One region of the Pseudoduganella sp. LjRoot289 genome, then DNA from elsewhere that is predicted to be linked to it. Evidence: predicted binding sites of a transcription regulator. Region 1 holds the regulator's gene; each other region holds the start of a gene.

Region 1 (6,272 bases):
CCTCGCGTCCGGCAGCGATCCAGCTGGCGCTGCGCCTGGGCGTGGAATACCGCGAAGGCTTCATCAAGAACCGCTACATCGGCCGCACCTTCATCATGCCGGGCCAGGCCGCGCGCAAGAAGTCCGTGCGCCAGAAACTGAACGCCATCGGCGCCGAATTCAAGGGTAAGAACGTGCTGCTGGTGGATGACTCCATCGTGCGCGGGACCACCTCGCGCGAGATCGTGCAGATGGCGCGCGACTCCGGCGCCAAGAAGGTGATCTTCGCCTCGGCCGCGCCGCCGGTGATCTACCCGAACGTGTACGGCATCGACATGCCGACGCGCGACGAGCTGATCGCCTACGGCCGCACCACCGAGGAAGTGTGCAAGGAAATCACCGCCGACTACCTGGTCTACCAGGACATCGACGCGCTGAAAAAATCCATCACCGACGTCAACCCGGCGCTGACCAAGTTCGAGGCTTCCTGCTTCGACGGCATCTACATCACCGGCGACGTGTCGCCGGAGTACCTGGACAAGCTGGAATACAACCGCCACAACCCGAAGCCGGCAGCGGTCGAGGACACCGGACGGACCCAGTTGAACCTGAACGCAGCGGCGGCTGAAGGCTAATGCCGCAGCCCGGTGCCTTTGGGTACCGGGCTTTTTTTTGATTAAAGATCATGACGGAAAAGAAAAATTACGGTTTCACCACCACCATCCTGCACAACGACCGCCAGAAGGGTATCGAGCACGGTTCGCTGCACAAGCCCGTGCACACCTCGGTGGCTTTCGGCTACGCCGACGCGCGCCAGCTGGCATCGGTATTCCAGGGCAAGGAGCCGGGCTTCCGCTACGGCCGCCAGGGCAATCCGACCGTCTCGGCGCTGGAGGACAAGGTAAACAAGATGGAGCAGGGCGTGGCCACGCTGTGCTTCGCCACCGGCATGGGCGCCATCGGCGCCGTGTTCCAGGCGCTGCTGCGCGCGGGCGACCACGTCGTGTCGTCGTCCTTCCTGTTCGGTAACACCAATTCGCTGTGGCAGACCGTGGCGGGGCAGGGCGTGGCGGTCGATTTCGTCGACGCCACCGAGGTCGCCAACGTGGCGGCGGCCATCAAGCCGAACACGCGCATCGTCTTCGTCGAGACCATCGCCAACCCGCGCACGCAAGTGGCGGACCTGAAGCGCATCGGCGAACTGTGCCAGGAGCGCGGCATCCTCTACATCGTCGACAACACGATGACCACGCCATATCTGTTCCAGCCCAAAGCAGTGGGCGCGGGCCTGGTGGTGAACGCGCTGACCAAGTCCATCGGCGGCCACGGCAACGCGCTGGGCGGCAGCCTGACCGACACCGGCGCCTACGACTGGACGCGCTTCGCCAACATCTTCGAGAACTACAAGAAGGCGGCGCCGGCGCAGTGGGGCATCACGCAGATCCGCGCCAAGGGCTTGCGCGACTTCGGCGCTTCGCTGGGGCCGGAGGCTGCGCACCACATCGCGGTCGGCGCCGAGACGCTGGCGCTGCGCATGGAGCGCACCTGCGCCAACGCGATGGCGCTGGCCGAGTTGCTGGAGTCGGACGAGCGCGTGGCTGCGGTTTATTACCCGGGCCTGAAGTCGCACCCGCAGCACGGCATTTCCTCGGAACTGTTCCGCAGCCACGGTTCCTTGCTGAGCTTCGAGCTGAAGGACGGCATCGACTGCTTCGACTTCCTGAACCGCTTGAAGCTGGCGATCCCTGCGTCCAACCTGGGCGATACGCGCACGCTGATCATCCCGGTGGCGCACACCATCTTCTTCGAGATGGGCGCGGAACGCCGTGCGTCGATGGGGATAGCGGAATCGCTGATACGGGTGTCGGTCGGCATCGAGGACACCGACGACCTGCTGGAAGATTTCAGCTGCGCGCTGGAAGGCTGCTGATATTGGCGGGTTACGCTTCGCTAACCCGCCCTACGGCATAGGCAAGCGCGGCGTAGGGCGGGTTGGGCGGAACGCCGTAACCCGCCATCACCAGGGCTGCGCGCCTTCCATCTGGTACGGATGGCGCCAGCCCGGCAGGGTGGCGATGCGGTCCAGCCATGCCTGCACGCGCGCCGGGTAGCTGACGTTGGCCTGGTCGGCCCAGTACATATAGCCGCAGAGGGAAAAGTCCGCCACGCTGACCTTGTCGTCCAGCAGAAAGGCGCGGCCGTCCGAGAATTCGTCGTCCAGGCGTTCCATGTCGGCGTCGAAGCGCTTGCGGAACCACGGCAGTACCGTGCCGGCGTACGCCGCCGGATCGAATTTCTGCCCGTAGCGCAAGTGCGCCATCGAGAACCCGACGCGGTTCGCTTCCCAGAACAGCCATTCACGCACGCGCTCCAGGCGCTGCTGCGTTTCGCCGCCGTAGGCTTGCAAATATTCAGCCAGGTGCAGCAGGATGGCGTTCGACTGCACATAGGGCTGCCCGTCGTGCACCAGCAGCGGCACTTCGCCGTATTTGGCCAGGCTGCGGAAAGGCTCCGGACGCTCGCCGCGGGCCGCGCGCAAGTCGATCTCCTCGTACGCGTGCGGCACCTGGGCCACTTCCAGGGCCAGCTTCACCTTGTAGCTGTGGCCCGATTCGCAATTGCCGTACAGTTTGAATAGACCCATGCCGCCGCTCCCGACCAAGTAGTTACAAGTAGCTCATGCCAGCTTAGCGTCAGCTTAGTGTCAGCTTAGTGTCAGCTTAGTGCCAGCTGCGCAGCAGACCCACCGCCAGGCCTTCCAGCGCGAACTCCTCGCCTTCCGGATCGACGGTGATGATCTTGAAGTCCGGGTTCTCCGGCAGCAGTTCGACGGTGGCCCCGGTCTTGCGGTAGCGCTTGACGGTCACTTCGTTGCCGATCCGGGCCACGACGATCTGGCCGTTCTTGGCGCTGTCCACCTTTTTCACCGCCAGCAGGTCGCCGTCCATGATGCCGATGTCGCGCATCGATTCGCCGCGCACCTTGAGCAGAAAGTCCGGCTTGGCGGAGAACAGGGCGGGGTCCACGCTGTAGCTCGTTTCCAGGTTTTCCTGGGCCAGGATGGGGGAGCCGGCGGCCACGCGGCCGATCAAAGGCAGCGACATCATGTTCGACATGGTGGCCGCCGCCGCCTGCACCGCCTTGGTGGCGGCCGACTCGGCATGCACGCCCAGCAGGCGGATGCCGCGCGAGGTGCCGGCGGCGATCTCGATGGCGCCCTTGCGCGCCAGCGCCTGCAAGTGTTCCTCGGCGGCGTTGGCCGACTTGAAGCCCAGTTCGTTGGCGATCTCGGCGCGGGTCGGCGGGAAGCCGGTGTTCTCGATGGCATCCTTGATCAGATTAAGGATTTGTTCCTGGCGTGCGGTCAGCTTGATCATGGTGCTTTTTAGCTCTGGGAGCTGTGGATATAGACAGACTGTATTTTTGTACAGTGCGGGCGCTAATGCAAGGAGTTTTGTTGCTGTACGCGAAATATTTTCATTCGGCCGGCCCGAACCGCCTTCCCGGACCGGTTGCTTGATTTTTCAGCGGAAAGGCGCTATAGTCGCGGGCTTACCTCTTCCCACACCCGTCTTGACGCCGGGGTGGGCTATATTCACAGTCCTTAAGGGAGTTTTCATGCGTCACTATGAAATCGTATTTATCGTCCATCCGGACCAAAGCGAGCAAGTGCCCGCGATGATCGAACGTTACAAAGCCAGCGTCTCGACGCGCGGCGGTAACGTGCATCGCGTGGAAGATTGGGGCCGCCGTCAAATGGCTTACTCGATCCAGAAACTGGCTAAAGCACACTACATCTGCATGAACATCGAATGCGACAACGAGACCCTGGTCGAGTTGGAAACCGCCTTCAAATTCAATGATGCCGTTCTGCGTCACCTGACCGTGAAAATGAAGAAAGCGGAAACCGCTCCTTCGCCGATGATGAAGTCGGTACAACGTGAAGACGCGGCCAAGAGCCATCGCGCCGAAGCCCAAGCAGCTGCAACGGCCTAAGGGCCCGGGCAAGTATTGATCAGGAACTGAACTGAACCAGCTGACGGTTACCGCCCTCATCACCGAACGGGACGCAATGCGCTACACGCCCGCCGGTATGCCGATTGTCACTGCAACTTTGCAGCACAGTTCGCAGCAGATGGAAGCCGGTATCGCGCGCTTGACCGAATTTGAAGTCCCGGCCCTTGCGGCGGGCGACCTCGCGAAACGGTTCGGCGACGCCCCTTTGGGTGGCATCTACCAGTTCACAGGATTCCTGGCCAAGAAAAACCGCAATAGCAGAAGCCTGGTGTTTCACATCATTGATTTTAGTTTATTAGATACAGGAGCCTAAAATGGCATTCGGTAAAAAGTTCGACAAAAACAAGCTCAAGCTGAAAGAAAAGCGCAAGCAACAGAATCCTCTGTTCAAACGTAAGAAGTTCTGCCGCTTCACCGCCGCAAACGTTGAGCAAGTGGACTACAAAGACGTAGACACGCTGAAAGATTTCGTCCAGGAAAACGGCAAGATCATGCCAGCACGCCTGACCGGTACCAAGGCGCACTACCAGCGTCAAGTTGACACCGCAATCAAGCGCGCTCGCTATCTGGCACTGCTGCCGTACACCGATCTGCACCACGCTTAATTAGCGCAGTCAGATTAGAAACTGGAGAGAACTATGCAAATCATTCTGTTGGAAAAAGTTGTTAACGTCGGCAACCTGGGCGACGTGGTCAAGGTCAAGGACGGTTACGCACGTAACTTCCTGATCCCGCAAAAGCTGGCCCGCCGCGCCACCACCGCCGCTGTCGCTGAATTCGAAGTCAAGCGCGCCGAACTGGAAAAAGCTGCAGCCGCCAAACTGGCCGCCGCGCAAGCCCAAGGCGAGAAGCTGAACGGCATGACCGTGACCGTGTCGCAAAAAGCGGGTGTTGACGGCCGTCTGTTCGGTTCCGTGACCAACTTCGACATCGCCGAAGCGCTGACCAAGGTTGGTTTCGCGGTTGAAAAGGCTGCCGTGCGCATGCCTAACGGCCCGCTGAAAACCACCGGCGAGCACGCTGTTGCCGTGTCGCTGCACACCGATGTGGTGGTCGACGTGACCGTTGCTGTCGTTGGCGAAGCTGCCTAAAGTTTTGTTGTTGTACACATAGAAAAGCCGGGCTTGCCCGGCTTTTTTATTTTTTGCCCTTGCACCGAAGCAGGTATAATTCGCGCCATGAACACCCCCTCAGATCCACAGGTAGATTCGCTACGCATTCCGCCGCATTCGATCGAAGCAGAACAGTCCGTCATCGGCGGCCTGCTGCGCGACAATGCGGCGTTCGACCGTATCGCGGATTTCATGAATGCCGACGATTTCTACCGTTACGATCACCGCATCATCTTCGAACAAATCGTTCGCCTGATCAACAGCTCCAAGCCGGCCGACGTGCTGACCGTGTTCGAGGCGCTGTCCATGATGGGCAAACAGGACGAGATGGGCGGTATGGCCTATCTGAACGCCATGGCGCAAAACACGCCATCGGCCGCCAACATCCGCCGCTACGCCGAGATCGTCCGCGATCGCGGCATCTTGCGCCAGCTGATCACGGTCGCCGACGAGATCTCCGGCCAGGCCTTCAGCCCGCAAGGCAAGGAGGTCAAGCAGATGCTCGACGAGGCCGAGTCGAAGATCTTCGCCATCGCCGAGCAGGGCGCCCGCGGCGCCCAGGGCTGGCTGCCGGTGCAGCCGCTGCTGACCCAGGTGGTCGAGCGCATCGACGAGCTGTACAGCCGCGACAACTCCAGTGAGATCACGGGCGTGCCGACCGGCTTCATCGACCTCGACCGCATGACCTCGGGCCTGCAGCCGGGCGACCTGGTCATCGTGGCCGGCCGTCCGTCGATGGGCAAGACCGCGTTCTCGGTCAACATCGGCGAGAACGTGGCCATCGAGGCCGGCCTGCCGGTCGCCATCTTCTCGATGGAGATGGGCGGCACCCAGCTGGCCATGCGTATGCTGGGCTCGGTCGGCCTGCTGGACCAGCACCGCCTGCGGACCGGCAAGCTGAACGACGAGGATTGGCCGCGCCTGACCAACGCCATCCAGAAGATGAACGACGCGCAAGTGTTCATCGACGAGACGCCGGCGCTGAACCCGATCGAGATGCGGGCCCGCGCGCGCCGCCTGTCGCGCCAGTGCGGCAAGCTCGGCCTGATTATCGTCGACTACCTGCAGCTGATGCAGGGTAGCAAGGCCGGCGACAACCGGACCGCCGAGATCTCGGAGATTTCGCGTTCGCTCAAAGGCCTGGCCAAGGAATTGCACTGCCCG
Region 2 (6,272 bases), 4.4 Mb from region 1:
GGTCGCGCAGCGAGGCCGCCTGCGCCTTGCTGCGCCCTTCCGCCATGGCTTCGGCGAAGTTCGCGAACAGCACCGTGAACCACAGCCAGATGGCGGTGGCGAGGATGAAGCCGGCGCTGGCCTCGCCCTGGCCGAACAGCGCCTGGACGTACAGCAGCGTGGTGATGATGCTGCCGACGTAGACCACGAACATGACCGGGCTGCGCAGCTGCGTGCGCGGGCTGAGCTTGCGGAACGAATCGGCGACGGCCGGCAGCAGCAGTTCGGAGTCGAGCATCTTCAGCCGCTGGGCCGGCGTCGTAGCGTGCGGCACCATGTCTTGGGGGGGATGATTAGCTTGCGACATGCGATGCTCCTTATTTGTCAAACAGTTGCAGGTGCTCGACCATGGGACCCAGCGCCAGCGCCGGCACGTAGTTCAGCACACCGACCAGCGCCACCACGCCCACCAGCAGGCCGACGAACATCGGGCCGTGGGTCGGCATGGTGCCGGCGTTGGCCTGCAGGCGCTGCTTGCCGGCCAGCGAACCGGCGATGGCCAGGATGGGCACGATCACGGCGAAGCGGCCGAACCACATGGCCACGGCCAGCATGGTGTTGTAGAACGGCGTGTTGGCGGACAGGCCGGCGAAGGCGCTGCCGTTGTTGTTGGCGGCCGAGCTGAAGGCGTACAGGATCTCGGAGAAGCCGTGCGCGCCCGGATTGGCGATGCCGGCCTTGCCCACGTCCAGCATCACGGCGACGGCGGTGCCGCTCAGCACCAGGATGGGCGTGACCAGGATGGCGATCGAGGTCATCTTCATCTCATAGGCCTGGATCTTCTTGCCCAGGTATTCCGGGGTGCGGCCTATCATCAGGCCGGCGATGAACACCGCCATGATGGCGAACACCAGCATGCCGTACAGGCCGGAGCCGACGCCGCCGAAGATCACCTCGCCGAACTGGATCAGCAACATGGGGATCATGCCGCCGACCGGCGTGAAGGAGTCGTGCATGGCGTTCACCGCGCCGCAGGAGGCGGCGGTGGTGACGGCTGCGAACAGGGCCGAGGCGCTGATGCCGAAGCGGGTCTCCTTGCCTTCCATATTACCGCCGGCCTGCAGCGCGCTCATGGCCTGGTCCACGCCCAGTGCCTGCAACGCGGGGTGGGCCTGCTGCTCCGCCACAAGCACCACGACGGTGGTGGCGACGAACAACAGCGTCATCGCGCCCAGCACCGCCCAGCCCTGGCGGCGGTCGCCGACCATGCGGCCGAAGGCGAAGCACAGGCCGGCCGGAATGATGAAGATGGCCAGCATCTGCATGAAGTTCGACAGCGCGGTCGGGTTCTCGTATGGGTGCGCGGAGTTGGCGTTGAAGAAACCGCCGCCATTGGTGCCCAGCATCTTGATCGCCTCCTGCGACGCGACCGGGCCCATGGCAATGGTCTGGGTGGTTGCCGTCATGGCCTCGGTGACCGGCTGGCCGGCCTGGTCAAGCACCGGCTGGCCGTCGGCGCCGGTTTTCGGCACGCTGTAGGCGACCTGGTCGAGCAGCGTCACGTCCTGGTAGGCCGAGAAGTTCTGGATCACGCCCTGTCCCATCAGGAACACCGAAAATAGCAGCGACAGCGGCAGCAGCACGTACAAGGTGGAACGGGTGATATCGACCCAGAAATTGCCGATCGATTTGGCCGAGCGAAAACTGAAGCCCCGGATCAGCGCGTAGGCCACGGCCATGCCGGTGGCGGCCGAGAAGAAGTTCTGGCACGTCAGCGCCAGCATCTGGGTCAGATAGCTCATGGCCTGCTCGCCGCCGTAGCCCTGCCAGTTGGTGTTGGAGACGAAGCTGACGGCGGTGTTGAAGGCCGAATCCGGGCTGATGTTGCCCAGGCCTTGCGGATTGAGCGGCAGCCAGGCCTGCAGGCGCTGCAGCGCGTAGACGAACATGGCGCCGACGCCGTTGAAGATCAGCAGGGCCACGGCATAGCTCCTCCAGCCCTGGCCGCGCTCCCCGGCCTTGGGCGGCACGCCGGCCGCGCGGTACAGCAGGTTCTCGACGCGCGCCAGCCAGCCGAAGCCTGGCACGCGGCCGCCGTCGCCCACGCGGGCCAGGACGATGCCGAGCGGCCAGGCCAGCGCCAGCAGCGCCGCCAGGAAGACCGCCAGCAGCATGAAAGACTGACTGTTCATCACAGCTCCTCCGCTTTCAGCAGGGCCGCCACCAGGTAGGCCAGCAGTCCTGCTGCGGCCACCGCACCGATTATGTAGAAGCTGTTCATTTCTTTTCTCCCAAGGCTTCGCAGCCGGCGGCGAAGCCGCAGGCCGCCACCAGGAAGACCACGATCGCGCCGATAAACACCAGATCCATGTTGCACCCCTCGCAGGTCTTGTTTTGATACTTCCAGCTTATCGGGGGACGCCTAAAAGTGATGTAAAGACTGGTGGGGCGGGTGTAAACAAGGTGTAAAAATCGGCGTTGCTGGTTGACAGTATCGCCGCGCCCGCCTACCCTGAGCGTCGCTCCGGAGACCCCATGAGAAACTACTTGCCCGCCTGGCGCGACGCGCTGCTCCTTGCGCTATGCGCCCCGGCCGCGCATGCCGGGCGCCCCATGGCGGCCGACGACGCCGCCATCCTCGATCCACGCCAGTGCCAGTTCGAGACGTGGGCCCAGCACAGCCGCGCGCAAAACGAATACTGGCTGGTGCCGGCATGCAACATCGGCGCGGGCTGGGAACTGGCGGCGGGCGCGGCGCGCACGCGCGGCCTGCAGGGTGGCGGCCGCAGCACACTGGGGCTGCTGCAGGCGAAAACGCTGCTGCGCGCGCCGCAAGACGACGGCTGGGGACTGGGATTGGTGCTGGCCGGCCAATTCCGCCCCGATGCGGGCGGGCATGGCGACCTGTCGATGAACGTTCCGCTCAGCGTGGAGCTGGCAGGCGAGCGCGTGCAAATGCACGCCAATGTGGGCTGGTTGCGCCAGCGCGGGCAAGCGGACCAGCCCGGGCCGGGCCTGCAGCGCACTTGGGCGCTGGGCCTGGAGCTGGCGGCCGGCGGACGCGGCGCGCTCACGCTGGAGGCTTACGGCCGCCAACGCGAAGCCAGCTACCTGCAACTCGGTACGCGCTACAGCCTGGTTCCGGGCCGGGCCGATATCGATTTCAGCTATGGCGACCGGGCCGGACGCCGCGGCGCCGGGCGCTATCTCGCCGTCGGCCTGACACTGGCCGCTTCGCTGGGCGACTGAGCAAGCCTTAGAACACTTTGCCGACTGTCAGCACCAGCGCCGTCTTGCCGAGGAATTTGCCGTTGTCCGGCGAGGTGTAGCCGCGTGCGAATATTGATATAGGCCAGCACGCCCACATCGCAACCATACATACAGGTCCATGCGGCAAGATTGGCACAGTCAGGCGATGCGCATCAGCTTTTTGAGCACGGCCCGCAGCGTGGCGTCGGACACGGGCTTGTCCAGCAATCCCGCGGCGCCGGCCGCGCCGGCGCGCGCGCTGTCGTAGGCGTAGCCACGCGAGACCAGGAACACCACGGCGGGCACGCCTTCGGCCTGCCCGGCCTGGGCGCGCAGCGCGGCGCACAGCGCGTAGGGGTCGATATCCGGCAGCGAGGTGTTGATCAGCACCACAGCCACCGGCGCCGCCATCTGCGGCGCGTCGGCGCAGGCGGCCAGCGCCGACGCCTCGTCCGAGGCCCACAGCGACGCGATGTTATAGGGTTTGAGCAGCTTGGCCACGTGCTCGCTGAAGCGCGCATTGCGGTCCACCACCAGCACGGCGCCGCGCCTGTCCTTGCCCGGGCGGCGCATGGCCGCGTAGTCGGCCGGGTCGGTCAAGTCGAAATCGAGCCGCTCGCTGGCGCGCCGCTCGGGCAGCGGCGGCAGGCCTGCGCCGGCCAGCCTGGCCAGCGCGTCGGCGCGGCGTTCGACCAGCTGCGCCAGCTCGGCGTACAGGCTGTCATCCTCATAGGGCACGCGCAGGTTCGGGTAAGGCAGCGCCATGTACGGCGCGCCGATCAGCAGCACGGGCCGCGTGTCGCCCTGGCTGAGTGCCGCCAGCGCGGCCAGCGCTGCCAGGTCGGTGCCGTTGGCAATGATCAGGTCCGGCTCTTGCAAACTGTCGCCGGACAGGCAAAAATACGCCGGCCCCGAGCCGGTCTGCGGGGCGCCTTCCAATGCCGCAGCCAAGGCTTCGGCCTGCGCCTCGGGGAAGCCGATCAGGCGCACTGCGAACGGGAATCTGTCTGCTGTCATGGCGGTGTGCTGCGGATTTTTTCCCATTTAACCACAGTTCCCGCGCCTGTCAACCGGCTTGTTTCCCGCCGCCGCCGCCCGTTGCGGATAGAATGCGCAGGCAAGCCCGCCGGCCCGGCTTGCGCAGAAAGCACTGTCAAGACAAAATAACTGTATATAATCACAGCGTTTTGCGTGCAGCACGCCGCACCGATAAAGAATCGCACAAAATCCGCACAACCTAGCTCGATCAAGTATGGCCACTAAAAAACCAGTTTCCGACTACAGCGAATCATCCATCCGCGTCCTCAAGGGCCTGGAGCCCGTCAAGCAGCGCCCGGGCATGTACACCCGCACGGAGAACCCCCTGCACATCATCCAGGAGGTGATCGACAATGCCTCGGACGAGGCGCTGGGCGGCCATTGCAAAAACATCATCGTGACGCAGAATGCCGACGGCAGCATCACGGTGGAGGACGACGGCCGCGGCATCCCGGTCGGCCTGCATCCGGAAGAAAACGTGCCAGTGCTGGAGATCGTCTTCACGCGCCTGCATGCGGGCGGCAAGTTCGACAAGGGTTCGGGCGGCGCCTACGCCTTCTCCGGCGGCCTGCACGGCGTCGGCGTGTCGGTCACCAACGCGCTGTCCAAGCGCCTGGAGATCTCGGTCTGGCGCAAGGACGACAAGGGCAACGGCCTGCACCACCTGGTGTTCGAGCACGGCGATGTGGTTGAACCGCTGAGCTCCATGCCCGCGCCCAAGGACGGCAAGAAGTCCGGCACCCGCGTCACCGCCTGGCCGGACGGCAAATACTTCGACTCGCCGCTGATCTCGCAAGTCGAGCTGCAACGCCTGCTGCGCTCCAAGGCCGTGCTGCTGCCGGGCGTGACCGTCACCCTGGCCAACGCCAAGACCGGCGACTCGCAGACCTGGAAATACGACGAAGGCCTGCGCGGCTACCTGACCGAGGCGCTGGCCCAGGCCTCCGACGGCGAAACGCTGATCCCCCTGTTCGAGGGCGCGCAGTACGCCGGCCCGGACACCGAAGGCTTCGCCGAGGGCGAAGGCGCGGCCTGGGTGGTGGCGTGGACCGAAACCGGCGCCGTGGTGCGCGAATCCTACGTCAACCTGATACCCACGCCGAACGGCGGCACCCACGAATCGGGCCTGCGCGACGGCCTGTTCGGCGCGGTGAAGAACTTCGTCGAAATGCATTCGCTGCTGCCCAAAGGCGTCAAGCTGCTGCCGGAGGACGTGTTCGCGCGCGTCTCCTTCGTGCTGTCGGCGAAAGTGCTGGACCCGCAGTTCCAGGGCCAGATCAAGGAGCGCCTGAACTCGCGCGACGCGGTGCGCCTGGTGTCGACCTACGCCAAGCCGCCGCTCGAACTGTGGCTGAACCAGCACGTCGAATACGGCAAGAAGCTCGCCGAGCTGGTGATCAAGCAGGCGCAGTCGCGCCTGCGCTCGCTGCAGAAAGTGGAAAAGAAAAAATCGTCCGGCGTGGCCGTCCTGCCTGGCAAGCTGACCGATTGCGAATCGAGCGATGTGCACCGCACCGAGATCTTCCTGGTCGAGGGCGACTCGGCGGGCGGCTCGGCCAAGATGGGCCGCGACAAGGAATTCCAGGCCATCCTGCCGCTGCGCGGCAAGGTGCTCAACTCCTGGGAAACGGACAAGGACCGCCTGTTCGCCAACAACGAGATCCACGACATCTCGGTGGCCATCGGCGTCGACCCGCACGGCTTTGGCGACTCGCCCGACCTGAGCGGCCTGCGCTACGGCAAAATCTGCATCCTCTCCGATGCGGACGTGGACGGCTCGCACATCCAGGTGCTGCTGCTGACGCTGTTCTTCCGCCACTTCCCGGCGCTGATCCAGAACGGCAACATCTGCATCGCCCGCCCGCCGCTGTACCGCGTGGACGCGCCGGCGCGCGGCAAGAAGCCGATCCAGAAGCTGTACGCGCTCGACGAGGGCGAGCTGGTCGCCATCGAGGACAAGCTGCGCAAGGACGGCCTGAAAGAGGGCAGCTGGTCGATCTCGCGCT
Region 3 (6,272 bases), 4.6 Mb from region 1:
GCCAGCCACAGCAGCAAGAGGGCGGCGGTGACGCGGCGCGTGCCGCGCCAGTGCCGCTCAAGGCGGCTGCGGCTGTCCGGCCCGCCGGCTTGAGCGGCGCTGCCGCCGGGATGGCCGCCGGGTGTGCCGGGTGCCGGGCCGGATGCCGGGCCGTGGGTCTTATCCATGATAGCTCTCGTCTGGCGCGGGCGCCGGGTCGGGCGCGCGCAGCGGGAAGGTCAGGCGGAACAGGCTGCCGGGCAGCTTGGCGCTGGCGCTGCGCGGGTTGCTGAAGATGTCGACGTCGGCGCCGTGCTGCTGGGCGATCTCGCGCACGATGGCCAGGCCCAGGCCGCTGCCCTCGGCGCTGCTGCCGAGGATGCGGTAGAAGCGCTGGAATACATTGCTGCGCTCGGCGGGCGGAATGCCGGGGCCGGTGTCCTCGACCTCGACCACGGCGCTGTCCCCGGTGCGGCGCACGCGCACGGTGACGGCGCCGCCGGCCGGCGTGTAGCGCAGCGCGTTGTCGATCAGGTTGGACAGCATTTCGCGCAGCATGGTGGGGTTGCCGTCGATCGGCACGCCGGCGCCGGCGCCGTCACCGTCGTCCGGCGCTTCGAAGCCGAGGTCGATGCGGTAGTTGAAGGAGGCCGGCACCCAGTCCCGCACGGCGCTGCGCGCCAGGTCCGCCAGGTCGACCGGCAGGTGGGCGGCGCCGGCCTGCGGCTGGTTTTCGGCGCGCGCCAGGGCCAGCAGCTGGTTCACCAGCCGCGTGGCCGCCTCCGAGCTTTTCGCCAGCTGCTCCAGCGAGCGGTGGATCTCGCCCTGGTCGGTCTGGCGCAGCGCCAGCTCGGACTGCATGCGCATGCCGGCCAGCGGCGTTTTCATCTGGTGGGCGGCGTCGGCGATGAAGCGCTTCTGCATCTCGATCGACAGCGAGAGGCGGCCCAGCATGTCGTTGAGCGAGCGCACCAGCGGCGTGATTTCCTCCGGCACCTGGCGCGAATCGATCGGGCTCAAGTCGTCCGAGCTGCGCGCGCGGATGCGCTCCTGCAGCTGCGCCAGCGGCGACAGTCCGCGGGCCAGCGCAAACCAGACCAGGGCCAGCACGATGGGCAGCACGATGAACTGCGGCAGGATCACGCCCTTGATGATCTCGTTGGCCAGCTTGGCGCGCTTCTCCAGCGTCTCGGCCACCTGCACCAGCGCCAGGCGCTCCTCCTCGCCGCCGCGGTCCTCCATCGCCACCCAGGAATAGGCGATGCGGATCGGCGTGCCGTGCATGGTGCCGTTGCGGAAGTGGATCGTGCCGGGCTTGATCCTGTCCTCCTCGGCCGGCGGCGGCAGGTCGCGGTCGCCGTCGACATAGGCGCCGCCGGGGCCGGCGATCTGGAAGTAGACGCTGTCGACGTCGTCGGCGCGCAGGATGTCGCGCGCCGAGCCGGGCAGGCGCGGCGCCAGCTTGCCGTTGACTTCGTGCACCTGCTGCGCCAGCACGGTCACGCTGTCCTCCAGCGCGTGGTCGAAGGGCTGGTTGGCGATGGACTTGGCGACCAGGTAGGTGATGGCGATGCTCATCGGCCACAGCAGCAGCAGCGGCGCCAGCATCCAGTCCAGGATCTCGCCGAACAGCGAGTGCTGGATGTCCTCCTCCTTGTCGAGGCCGGCGGGCGCCTGCCAGGACGTGTCGTCCTCGCCGAATTCCCTGCCCACTGCGGACTCGCGCGGCTCGGCCACGGCTTACTTGGTTTCGCCGCGCGGCGTGTCGCTGAATTTCTCCAGGCAGTAGCCCAGGCCGCGCACGGTGGCGATGCGCACGCCGCCCACCTCGATCTTCTTGCGCAGCCGGTGCACATAGACTTCGATGGCGTTGTTGCTCACTTCCTCGCCCCATTCGCACAGGTGGTCGACCAACTGCTCCTTGGACACCAGGCGGCCGGTGCGCGCCAGCAAAATCTCCAGCAGGCCCAGTTCGCGCGCCGACAGGTCCAGCATCTGCTCGTTGATATAGGCACTGCGGCCGACCTGGTCGTAGCTCAGCGGACCGTGCTTGATGACGGCCGCGCCGCCGCCCTGGCCGCGCCGGGTCAGCGCGCGCACCCGCGCCTCCAGTTCGGACAGCGCGAAGGGCTTGGCCATGTAGTCGTCGGCACCCAGGTCGAGGCCGTTGACGCGCTGCTCGATCGAGTCGGCCGCCGTCAGTATCAGCACCGGCAGCAGCGAAGAGCGCGCGCGCAGGCGGCGCAGCACTTCCAGGCCGGACATCTTGGGCAGGCCCAGGTCCAGGATCAGCAGGTCGAACTCCTGGGTCGACAGGGCGGTGTCGGCCTCCTGGCCGTTTTTCACGCAATCGATGGCATAACCGGACTGGCGCAGCGAACGGGTGAGCCCGTCGGCCAGCACACTGTCGTCCTCGGCAAGTAGAATACGCATTTTTGGAATCGCTTCACTTGGCAGCTGAAGTTTGCATTCTGTTTTATTTTACTTAACATTGCCAGCGTTTGATCAATTTCAAAACGTTTGAAAACAGTGCTTGCCAAAAGCACTGGTCTTTTATACAGTACCACCTGTACGAATAACCACTTGCCGAAAGATCATCATGGACGACAAAAAAGGCGCAGTTCCGTCAGCGGAAAAAGCCAAGGCGCTCGCCGCCGCGCTGGCACAAATCGAAAAGCAGTTCGGCAAGGGCTCCGTCATGCGCATGGACGCCAGCGCGCCGATCGAAGAAGTGCAGGTGGTCTCCACCGGCTCGCTGGGCCTGGACATCGCGCTGGGCGTGGGCGGCTTGCCGCGCGGCCGCGTGGTCGAGATCTACGGCCCGGAATCGTCGGGTAAAACCACGCTGACCCTGCAGACCATCGCCGAGATGCAGAAACTGGGCGGCACCTGCGCCTTCATCGACGCCGAGCACGCGCTGGACGTCGGCTACGCGCAGAAACTGGGCGTGAACCTGCACGAGCTGCTGATCTCGCAGCCGGACACCGGCGAACAAGCGCTGGAAATCTGCGACGCGCTGGTGCGTTCCGGCTCGGTCGACCTGGTGGTCATCGACTCGGTCGCCGCGCTGACGCCGCGCGCCGAGATCGAAGGCGACATGGGCGACTCCCTGCCGGGCCTGCAAGCCCGTCTGATGTCCCAGGCGCTGCGCAAGCTGACCGGTTCCATCAACCGCACCAACACCCTGGTCATCTTCATCAACCAGATCCGCATGAAGATCGGCGTGATGTTCGGTTCGCCCGAAACCACCACCGGCGGCAACGCGCTGAAGTTCTACGCCTCCGTGCGCCTGGACATCCGCCGCACCGGCTCGATCAAGTCCGGCGACGAGGTGATCGGCAACGAAACCAAGGTCAAGGTCGTCAAGAACAAGATCGCGCCGCCGTTCAAGGAAGCGCACTTCGACATCCTGTACGGCGCCGGCACCTCGCGCGAAGGCGAGATCCTCGACCTGGGTTCGGAAGCGAAGATCGTCGAGAAGTCCGGTTCCTGGTACAGCTACAACGGCGAGCGCATCGGCCAGGGCAAGGACAACGCCCGCAGCTACCTGCAAGAGCGCCCGGAACTGGCGCGCGAAATCGAGAACAAGGTGCGCGCCTCGCTGGGCGTGCGCGAACTGCCGCCCTTGCTGGGCAGCGAGCCCGCACCCAAGCTCAAAGCCGTAGACTAATCAAGACAAGCGGGCCGCAAGGTCCGCTTTTTACTTATGCCCATGCCTCCCCTCAGCCTGAAAGGCCGTGCGCTGCGCCTGCTGTCCCAGCGCGAGCACAGCCGGCTGGAGCTGGCGCGCAAGCTCGCGCGCCATGCGCAAGAGGGTGAGGACGTCGAAGCCCTGCTCGACTTCCTGGAAAAGAACAACTGGCTGTCCCAGGAGCGTTTTTCCGAGTCCCTGATCCACCGCCGCTCCGCGCGCTACGGCAACGGCCGTATCCTGGCCGAACTGCAACAGCACGGCATCAAAGGCGAAGCGCTGCAGGACCTGAAGGCCGGCCTGGCCGAAGGCGAAACCGCGCGCTGCTGCGAAGTGTGGCGCCGCAAGTTCGGCACCCCGCCGCAAGACGCGCAGGAGCGCAGCAAGCAGTTGCGCTTCCTGATGGCGCGCGGCTTCTCGCAGAACGCCATCCGCGCCGCGCTCAAAGGCGTCGACCTCGACGATCTGGACCAGGATTGAGGCCGGATTCCAGCTTTTTCGCCACCCCCGTTTTCACTCTCAAATTGCCGTATTCCGGCTCATTATTTGCATCTAGTTGATATATGCCTCATCGCAAGTCGCGCCGGGGTGTGCTACACTTTTGGGGTTTTTGCAGCACCGCGGGTGCGGTGGTTGTCCGTAGAAGCTACGGCAACGTGCTTTCTTGTTAAGAGAAATGTGCAAGGCTGCTAACTATTTTTGCCGCGCGAGCGGCATCGGTCTTATGTCCCTGTCAACTCCAGTCTCCCGACGTGCGCTGCGGCACACGCGCGCCATAGACATCCAAGCGTTTGCGCGCGACGATGGCTTATGGGACCTTGACGCCCGTATTACCGACATCAAAGTAAACGCCACCACGCTCGCCTCCGGCCGGCGCGAGGGCGGCACGCCTCTGCACGACCTCTCTCTTCGCATCACTGTCGACCGCCAACTGAACATCGTTGCCGCCGAAGCCGTCTCAGACGCGGTTCCCTATCCCGGTTTCTGCAACACCATCGGCCCCGCCTACGCGGCCCTGGTGGGACTGAACCTGATGCAGGGTTTCCGGCATGAACTCAAGCAGCGCCTGCATGGCATCGCCGGCTGCACCCACCTGACGGAACTGGCCCAGATCCTGCCCACGGCAGCGGTCCAGGCCTTCGCCAACGATGTCTGGCCTACGCATGATGCGGCCAGCGATCACCTGCCGCATGACAAGCCTTTCCAGCTCGACAAATGCCACGCCCTCCGTACCGATGGCGGGGCAGTTGCCCAGTTCTACCCGCGCTGGGTAGCAAAGAAATCCGAGTTGGCCTAGCGCACAGCACTACCTTAGTTTCCACTTAGTTTCTAAACATAAACTTTACACATCAGTTTCAATCAGAAGGGAAGCCAGCATGAAAATCCATGAGTATCAAGGCAAAGAAATCCTCCGAAAATTCGGAGTGACGGTTCCGCGCGGTATCCCGTGCCTGTCCGTTGACGAAGCGGTAAAAGCTGCTGAGACGCTGGGCGGTTCGGTTTGGGTAGTCAAGGCGCAGATCCATGCTGGCGGCCGCGGCAAAGGCGGTGGCGTGAAAGTGGCGAAATCGCTGGAACAAGTCAAAGAATACGCTGACCAGATCCTGGGCATGCAGCTGGTCACGCACCAGACCAGCGCCGAAGGCCAGAAAGTCCGCCGCCTGCTGATCGAAGAAGGCGCCGACATCAAGAAGGAACTGTACGTTTCGCTGGTGACCGACCGTGTTACCCAGAAAGTCGTGCTGATGGCTTCCTCCGAAGGCGGCATGGACATCGAAGAAGTTGCCGAGTCCCACCCTGAACTGATCCACACCATCGCCATCGATCCAGCCATCGGCCTGACCGACGCTGAAGCCGATTCGATCGCCGCCAAGATCGGCGTACCTGCTGCGTCGATCGCCGACGCGCGCGCCAACCTGCAAGGCCTGTACAAAGCCTACTGGGAAACCGACTCGTCGCTGGCCGAAATCAACCCGCTGATCCTGACCGGTTCGGGCAAGGTCATCGCCCTGGACGCGAAGTTCAACTTCGACGCCAACGCCCTGTTCCGCCAGCCGGAAATCGTCGCCTACCGCGACCTGGACGAAGAAGATCCAGCTGAAGTCGAAGCATCGAAATTCGACCTGGCCTACATCTCCCTGGACGGCAACATCGGCTGCCTGGTGAACGGCGCCGGCCTGGCCATGGCCACCATGGATACCATCAAGCTGTTCGGCGGCGAGCCTGCCAACTTCCTGGACGTCGGCGGCGGTGCAACCGCAGAGAAAGTGACCGAAGCGTTCAAGATCATGCTGAAGAACCCGGAACTGAAAGCCATCCTGGTGAACATCTTCGGCGGCATCATGCGCTGCGACGTGATCGCCGAAGGCGTGATTACCGCATCGAAAGCCGTTTCGCTGAAAGTGCCGCTGGTGGTCCGCATGAAGGGCACCAACGAAGACCTGGGCAAGAAGATGCTGGCCGATTCCGGTCTGCCTATCATTGCAGCCGACACCATGGAAGATGCAGCCAAGAGCGTCGTCGCCGCTGCAGCCGGTCAAGCTTAATTAAGGAATAAACATGTCCATTCTGATCAATAAAGACACCAAAGTCGTCACCCAAG

The links. Region 1 encodes LexA, which represses DNA repair genes until DNA is damaged. Its sites were predicted from a motif close to ACTGTATNNNNATACAGT; they were not measured.
Region 2: ACSQ8Y_RS20400 (DNA topoisomerase IV subunit B) is a predicted target of LexA. The motif match lies at 4,395-4,412, and genes of this name have one in related genera.
Region 3: recA (recombinase RecA) is a predicted target of LexA. The motif match lies at 2,524-2,541, and genes of this name have one in related genera.

The regions. Positions count from the first base shown of each region.
Region 1 covers NZ_CAXUPN020000001.1:408,299-414,570, forward strand. The annotation lists gene purF (amidophosphoribosyltransferase) at 1-614, shown strand, start outside; gene ACSQ8Y_RS01780 (cystathionine gamma-synthase family protein) at 665-1,909, shown strand; gene ACSQ8Y_RS01785 (glutathione S-transferase family protein) at 1,997-2,623, opposite strand; gene lexA (transcriptional repressor LexA) at 2,700-3,356, opposite strand; gene rpsF (30S ribosomal protein S6) at 3,598-3,975, shown strand; gene priB (primosomal replication protein N) at 4,007-4,309, shown strand; gene rpsR (30S ribosomal protein S18) at 4,311-4,601, shown strand; gene rplI (50S ribosomal protein L9) at 4,635-5,087, shown strand; gene ACSQ8Y_RS01815 (replicative DNA helicase) at 5,175-6,272, shown strand, end outside.
Region 2 covers NZ_CAXUPN020000001.1:4,765,553-4,771,824, forward strand. The annotation lists gene kdpB (potassium-transporting ATPase subunit KdpB) at 1-316, opposite strand, end outside; gene kdpA (potassium-transporting ATPase subunit KdpA) at 357-2,171, opposite strand; gene kdpF (K(+)-transporting ATPase subunit F) at 2,171-2,260, opposite strand; gene ACSQ8Y_RS20390 (hypothetical protein) at 2,515-3,228, shown strand; gene ACSQ8Y_RS20395 (response regulator) at 3,388-4,245, opposite strand; gene ACSQ8Y_RS20400 (DNA topoisomerase IV subunit B) at 4,481-6,272, shown strand, end outside.
Region 3 covers NZ_CAXUPN020000001.1:4,968,174-4,974,445, reverse strand. The annotation lists gene ACSQ8Y_RS21290 (DUF4212 domain-containing protein) at 1-167, opposite strand, end outside; gene ACSQ8Y_RS21285 (sensor histidine kinase) at 160-1,692, opposite strand; gene ACSQ8Y_RS21280 (response regulator) at 1,720-2,412, opposite strand; gene recA (recombinase RecA) at 2,579-3,649, shown strand; gene recX (recombination regulator RecX) at 3,686-4,150, shown strand; gene ACSQ8Y_RS21265 (DUF2889 domain-containing protein) at 4,395-4,967, shown strand; gene sucC (ADP-forming succinate--CoA ligase subunit beta) at 5,047-6,216, shown strand; gene sucD (succinate--CoA ligase subunit alpha) at 6,230-6,272, shown strand, end outside.